DNA from 3 places in the Rhodococcus aetherivorans genome. Region 2 is predicted to be linked to each of the others. Evidence: riboswitches for the same ligand, from Rfam matches in the RefSeq annotation. Region 2 holds a riboswitch; each other region holds the start of a gene.

Region 1 (2,194 bases), on a different replicon from region 2:
TTCGAAACGGAGTTTGATACGCCCTCGCCAGGGCTGGTCGTGCACGATATCGAGGTACGCATGCGGACGTGCGGCAGCAATACGGCCGAGGATTTCGACCGGTTCTGCGCCGGAACCGCTGAGGTGGACCGCCATACGCACGGCAGCGCCGGGTTCGACTCGATCGCATACCGCACCGAAGAGCCATCCCGCCTCGTCGCCTGCTCCGAAAAGGCTGTAAGCCACCGAGGGTGGGGATGCGGTCCACTCTTCGGCGTGCAGTACGAGCTGGGTCACCGTGTTTCCTGGAAGCTATGCACGTCGCAAGGTTGTGTCGGTGGCAGCGGTGCGGTCTGCGGCCTCGACGGCATCTGACAGGGCTCCTCGGAACAATTCCTGCAACATTGCAATGACATCGCGTGCGGGACCGGCCGGGTCGATCGAGTAGAAACGGAAGCGTCCGGCCTTACGTTCGGTGACCAAGCCCGCGTGCCGCAGGATCCGGAGGTGGTTCGAGACGCCGGTGCGTCCCACGCTGTCGATCTGGTCGACCAGTTCGTTGACGCTGCACTCGTCACGCTCTGCCAGCACAGTGAGAATGGCTCGCCGTACAGGGTCGGCGAGGGCATCGAAGGCCAGCTGTGCGGACAAGGTCCCGATCTCCTCGAGTCAACAGTCAATGACGTATAGAAGAGTACCTCCTCGTAGCTCGTACAGGACGGGCCGACTTCGCACCGCTCCGACGACCGGACCAGCTACATCTGCAGCGGGAGAAGCCGGGTGTTAGGGTCTGTGCCGTCCCCACGGGAGCCCTATTGCAGGGGCTGAGATCGGGCTGAGGCAGCCTGCGACCGTCGAACCTGCCCGGGTAATGCCGGCGAAGGAAGTAGGAACGATTCCGATGAGTGCATCCAATTCGCATGCCCTGTGCTATGTCCACGACGAGGAACACGACCTGCGTGTACCTGTCACAGAGATCCGCTTGGGCGACTCTCCCGGCGGGGTGCCGAACCCGTCGCTGCAGGTCTACCGCACTGCAGGTCCCGGTAGCGATCCGCTGATCGGGCTCCCGCCGACGCGCGCCGACTGGATTGCTGCTCGCGGCGACGTCGAGCACTACCCGGGGCGAGAACGGGATCTGCTCGACGATGGCCGCTCGGCGGTGCGGCGTGGAGAGGCGTCCCGGGAGTGGAAGGGGCCCCGACCTGTCCCGGTGCGAGCGAGGACAGGCCGGACGGTCACGCAGATGCACTATGCCCGGGCGGGGATCATCACCCAGGAAATGCGGTTCGTGGCGCTGCGGGAGAACTGCGACGTGGAACTGGTGCGCTCGGAGGTGGCGGCGGGTCGGGCGATCATCCCCGCCAACGTCAACCACCCCGAGTCCGAGCCGATGATCATCGGCAAGTCCTTCCTGGTGAAGATCAATGCCAACATCGGTAACTCAGCGGTGACCAGCTCCATCGTCGACGAAGTCGACAAGATGCGCTGGGCCACCCGTTGGGGCGCGGACACTGTGATGGACCTGTCCACCGGTGAAGATATCCACACCACCCGAGAGTGGATCATTCGCAACTCCCCGGTGCCGATCGGCACGGTGCCGATCTACCAGGCTCTGGAGAAGGTCGCCGGCCAGGCCGATGCGCTGACGTGGGAGATCTTTCGCGACACCGTGATCGAGCAGTGTGAGCAGGGTGTGGACTACATGACCATCCACGCCGGAGTGCTGCTGCGCTACGTACCGCTCACGGCCGAGCGGCTCACCGGCATCGTCTCCCGAGGTGGGTCGATCATGGCCGGTTGGTGCCTTGCCCATCACGAGGAAAATTTTCTCTACACCCACTTCGACGAACTGTGTGAGATCTTCGCCCGCTACGACGTGGCATTTTCCCTCGGGGACGGGCTGCGACCGGGGTCGATCGCCGACGCCAACGACGCCGCGCAGTACGCCGAACTGGACACCCTTGCCGAACTGACCACCCGTGCCTGGGCTCACGACGTTCAGGTGATGGTCGAAGGCCCTGGCCACATCCCGATCCATCGGGTGCGGGAAAATGTGGAGCGTCAGCAGAAGTTATGTCATGGAGCGCCTTTCTACACCCTGGGGCCGCTGGTGACCGACATTGCTCCGGGCTACGACCACATCACCTCCGCGATCGGGGCCACCGAGATCGCCCGCCATGGCACCGCGATGCTGTGTTACGTCACCCCGAAG
Region 2 (2,194 bases):
CGACGAGCACGTCGCCCGCATCGGTCAGCGTCTCGTGCGGCATGTCCCGCAGCGCCCACACCCGGGCCGGCGTGAGGTCGAGGATCTCGAGGAACCGCTCGGCGACCCGGGCAGCCCGCTCGGACCCGTATGCCGACGTCGCCGGCGGGCTCTGCGCGATGGCCCGGTGGAACAGGCCCTCGGCGCGGGGCACGGTCATCAGGGTGGTCAGCGACCCGCCGCCCGACGACTCGCCGAACACGGTGACCCGGTCCGGGTCGCCCCCGAACGCGGAGATGCAGTCGCGCACCCACTCGAGCGCGGCGATCTGGTCCCGCAACCCGACGTTGGATTCGAAGGTGGTCCCGGCTGTCGAGAACGACGAGAAGTCGAGGAAGCCGAGGGCTCCGAGCCGGTAGTTGACCGTCACCACGACGACGTCCCCGCGTTCGGCGAGCAACCGTCCGTCGTAGATCCGCTGACCCGAGTACCCGAGGACGTAGGCGCCGCCGTGGATCCAGACCATCACCGGCCGCGGCTCCCCGTCCGGCTCCGGTGCCCAGATGTTCAGCGAGAGGCAGTCCTCGCCGATCGACAGGCCCGGGTCGATGGGGATGGGATTGTTGCGGCCCTGCGGCGCGATGGGCCCGAACCGGCGGGCGTCGAGCACGTCGGTCCACGGCTCCGGCGGTTCGGGGGCGCGGAACCGAAGGTCGCCGGACGCCGGCGCGGCGTACGGGACACCCTTCCACGCGTAGACGGAACCGTCGCGGTAGCCGCGTACGTCGCCGTACTTGCACCCGACGATGAGAGTCTCGGCGTCCACGGTCCCTCCCGAACGAACGGTCTGGGGCCAAGGTACCAACAACAGACAGGCTGCACGCGCAGCCCCGGCGACCCGGCACCCCGGGCCCGCGTGGGGCGAGCCACACCCGGTGCTATCGTCGCCTCCGTAGACACGGGGTGCTCCGCACACGAGCGGGAGCTGAGATCACACCCGTCGAACCTGATCAGGTAATGCTGACGAAGGGATGTCACGGCATGACCATGCCTGCCCATGCGTCGGTCCCGGAGGGGACCGAGCGCTTCACCGATCTGCTGTGGGACCGTACGAAGGTCCTGCGCGAGGCCATCGACGACCTCGAGTTCCTGCGCCGGCTCGGCGACGGGACCCTGCCGCTCGACGCGTTCCGCTTCTACATCGAGCAGGACGCCCTCTACCTCGCCGGCTACGCCAAGGCGCTCGCCCTCCTCGCGGCGAAGGCCCCGGACCCGGCCACCGCCGCGTTCTGGGCCAACAGCGCGGCGACGGCCGCCACCGAGGAATCGGCCCTGCACCGGGGTCTGCTCACCGGTGGTGTCCTGCCGCCCGCCGAGGACACCCCCGCGCACTCCCCCGCCTGCCTCGGCTACGTCTCCTACCTGACCGCCACGGTCGCCACCGATCCGTATCCGGTCGGCGCCGCCGCGGTGCTTCCGTGCTTCTGGATCTACGCCGAGGTCGGCCGCGAGCTGGCCGTCCGCGCCGCCGACGTGCTCACCGCGGACCCCACCCACCCCTACGCCCAGTGGGTCACCACCTACGACGCGCCCGAGTTCCACGCCGCGGTCGCCACCGCCCGCGAGCTCGTCGACGTCGCGGCGGCGGCCGCCACCGACACCGAGCGCGACGCCATGGCCGGGGCGTTCACGATCGCCACCCGCTACGAGCTGCTGTTCTGGGACACCGCGCTGAACACGCAGGACTGGCCGGCCTCATGACGACCACCTCCCGGCTGCGTCGCCGGCTCACCGTCCTGGCCGCCCTCACCGCGGCGCTGCTGCTCACCGCGTCCTGCGCCGGCGGCACCGGCGACGACGACTCCGGCGACACGATCCGGTTCGCCCTGGACTGGACGCCGAACACCAACCACACCGGCCTGTACGTGGCCCAGCAGGAGGGCCTGTTCGCCGACGCCGGTCTCGACGTCGAGTTCCTGCCCTACAACAACACCACCCCGGACACCCTCGTCGACGCCGGCAACGCCGAGTTCGGCATCTCCACGCAGGCGCAGGCGACATTCTCCCGGGCGGCCGGCTCGCGCACCGTCTCGGTCCTCGCGCCGCTGCAGCACTGGGCGACCGGCATCGCCGTCAAGGCCGACCGCGCCGACCTCACCCGGCCCCGGGACCTCGACGGCCGCACCTACGCGGGCTTCGGCGACCCGGGCGACGA
Region 3 (2,194 bases), 2.4 Mb from region 2:
TCGGCCATCGTCGGCGCCTGCGCGAACCAGCGCTCCTCCCCGTTGACCGTGACACCCACCGTCGGCGCACCGTTCATGACCTTTTCCCCTTCGAGAATCGTTGTGGATCAGCATGTTTCGAGACAGCGAGGGGTTCGTCCGCGAGCTCCGCGACCACCGCGTCCGCGGTGACCGGGGTCAGCAGCACCCCGTTGCGGCCATGCCCGGTCGCGGCGATCACCCGTTCGGACAGCCGGCCGATGAGCGGCAGATTGTCCGGGCTCATGGGCCGCAGCCCGGCGCTCGCCTCGTGCAGTTCGTACTCGCCGATCGCCGGGAACAGCGCCTCGGCGTCGGCGATCAGGTCCCGCACCCCCGCGACGGTGACCTGCGTGTCGTCGGCCTCGTACTGGGTCGCGCCCACGACGAGGCCGTCCGCGCGCGGCACCAGGTATGCCGGCCGGCCGTGCACACTGCCGCGGACCGTCCGGTGCGGGGCGGGCGCCGCACCCGGGCGGGTCCGCAACCGCAGGATCTCCCCCTTGACCGGCCGCACCGGCAAGCCCGGCCACAGGCGGGCCGACGCCGCGCCCGCCGCGAGCACCACCCGGTCGGCGTCCAGGTCCGCGACGTCGCGCACCGGCACATCGACGAAGGCCACACCGGCCTCGGCGACGGCCCGCCGCAGCGCATCGACGAGGATCCGGTTGTCCACGGCCAGCTCGTCCGGGGCCAGCAGGCCCAGGCGGATGCGCGGCCCCAGCGACGGCTCGAGCTCGCGCACCTCGGCGCGACCGAGCACGCGCATCTCGTGCCCCTGAGCCGAGACCCACTCGGCGATCGTGCGCAGATCGGCCGCGTCGGCCGCGTCCAGCGCGACGGTCAGCGACGCGTCGGCGGTGAACAGGTCCAGTCCGGTCTCCCGCAACAGCTCGGCGCCGAACTCCGGCCAGCGGGCCAGCGACGCCGCGCCCAGTTCGAGGACGTGTTCCTCCCCCGGCCAGCCCTCCGACAACGGTGCCAGCATCCCGCCGGCCACCCACGACGCCCCCGCCCCCGGGGACGGGTCGTGCACGGTCACGGTCCAGCCGGCACGGGCCGCGCGCCACGCGATCGACAGCCCGATCACGCCTCCGCCGACGACGGATACGGTTCCCACAGTTCGTCCACCTCACTCCCTGCGCCGGCATGATCCGGTTCAGGTGCTGACGGTCGGGGCCGGCAGGCCCCCTCTCAGCCCCGCGATCCCCGGGACTCCCGTGTCGATTCGTTCAGTGCAGAGACTACCGTCTTCGCCGTGACTACCTACCGCGGCAACCATCCCGCCCCCCGGGAACGCCTCGCGCAGGCCCGGCTCTACCTGTGCACCGACGCCCGTCGCGACACCGGAGACCTGGCCCGATTCGCGGAGGAGGCCCTCGCGGGCGGAGTCGACATCGTCCAGCTCCGCGACAAGGGTTCGGCGGGCGAGAAGAAGTTCGGCCCGCTCGAGGCCCGCGAGGAACTCGCGGCACTCGAGGTGCTGGCGGCGGCGTGCCGCCGGCACGGTGCGCTGCTGGCCGTCAACGACCGTGCCGACATCGCGCTCGCCGCGGGCGCCGACATCCTGCACCTGGGTCAGGGCGACCTGCCGGTGCGATACGCCCGGCAGATCCTCGGCGAGGAGATCGTGATCGGCCGGTCCACCGGCAGCCGCGCGCAGGCGAGCCTGTCCGACATCGAGGAGGGCGTCGACTACTTCGCCCACGGGCCGGTGTGGTCCACCCCCACCAAGCCGGGGCGCACCCCGGCGGGACTCGAGGTACTGCGGGAGGTGGCCCGGTCGCAGCCGCAGCGGCCGTGGTTCGCGATCGGCGGCATCGACGCCGAGCGGCTGCCCGAGGTGCTCGCCGCCGGCGCCACCCGCATCGCGGTGGTCCGGGCCATCACCGCGGCACCGAATCCGCGGGCCGCGGCGGCGGCGCTGAAAGCCGCGCTGCCCGGCTGACCGTCCGCTGGAGCCGGCCCGCCGTCCGGCAGTCCGCTGGAGCCGGCCCGCCGGCCGGCAGTCCGCTGGAGCCGGCCCGCCGGCCGGCAGTCCGCTAGAGCCAGCCCAGGACCGTCGACGGCGACAGGGTCGGCACGTCCCCGGGCAGCCGGGCGCGCAGTCCCCGGTCGGCCGTCACCACCACGGTGAGCACCTGGTCCAGCACGGCCGACGTGCCCGTCGCCAGGG

The links. Region 2 has a riboswitch for thiamine pyrophosphate ahead of OCS65_RS19175 (TenA family protein). Riboswitches for the same ligand answer to the same signal wherever they lie in the genome.
Region 1: it holds a riboswitch for thiamine pyrophosphate, as region 2 does, so the genes downstream of both, thiC (phosphomethylpyrimidine synthase ThiC) here and OCS65_RS19175 (TenA family protein) in region 2, are expected to answer to the same signal.
Region 3: it holds a riboswitch for thiamine pyrophosphate, as region 2 does, so the genes downstream of both, thiO (glycine oxidase ThiO) here and OCS65_RS19175 (TenA family protein) in region 2, are expected to answer to the same signal.

The regions. Positions count from the first base shown of each region.
Region 1 is NZ_CP106984.1:124,639-126,832, forward strand. Features, by position in the region: gene OCS65_RS29025 (substrate-binding protein) at 1-276, opposite strand, end outside; gene OCS65_RS29030 (ArsR/SmtB family transcription factor) at 292-630, opposite strand; TPP riboswitch at 773-882, shown strand; gene thiC (phosphomethylpyrimidine synthase ThiC) at 881-2,194, shown strand, end outside.
Region 2 is NZ_CP106982.1:4,231,784-4,233,977, forward strand. Features, by position in the region: gene OCS65_RS19170 (carboxylesterase/lipase family protein) at 1-805, opposite strand, end outside; TPP riboswitch at 929-1,028, shown strand; gene OCS65_RS19175 (TenA family protein) at 1,021-1,740, shown strand; gene OCS65_RS19180 (ABC transporter substrate-binding protein) at 1,737-2,194, shown strand, end outside.
Region 3 is NZ_CP106982.1:1,875,239-1,877,432, reverse strand. Features, by position in the region: gene thiS (sulfur carrier protein ThiS) at 1-77, opposite strand, end outside; gene thiO (glycine oxidase ThiO) at 74-1,138, opposite strand; TPP riboswitch at 1,138-1,250, opposite strand; gene thiE (thiamine phosphate synthase) at 1,277-1,966, shown strand; gene OCS65_RS08565 (NUDIX hydrolase) at 2,061-2,194, opposite strand, start outside.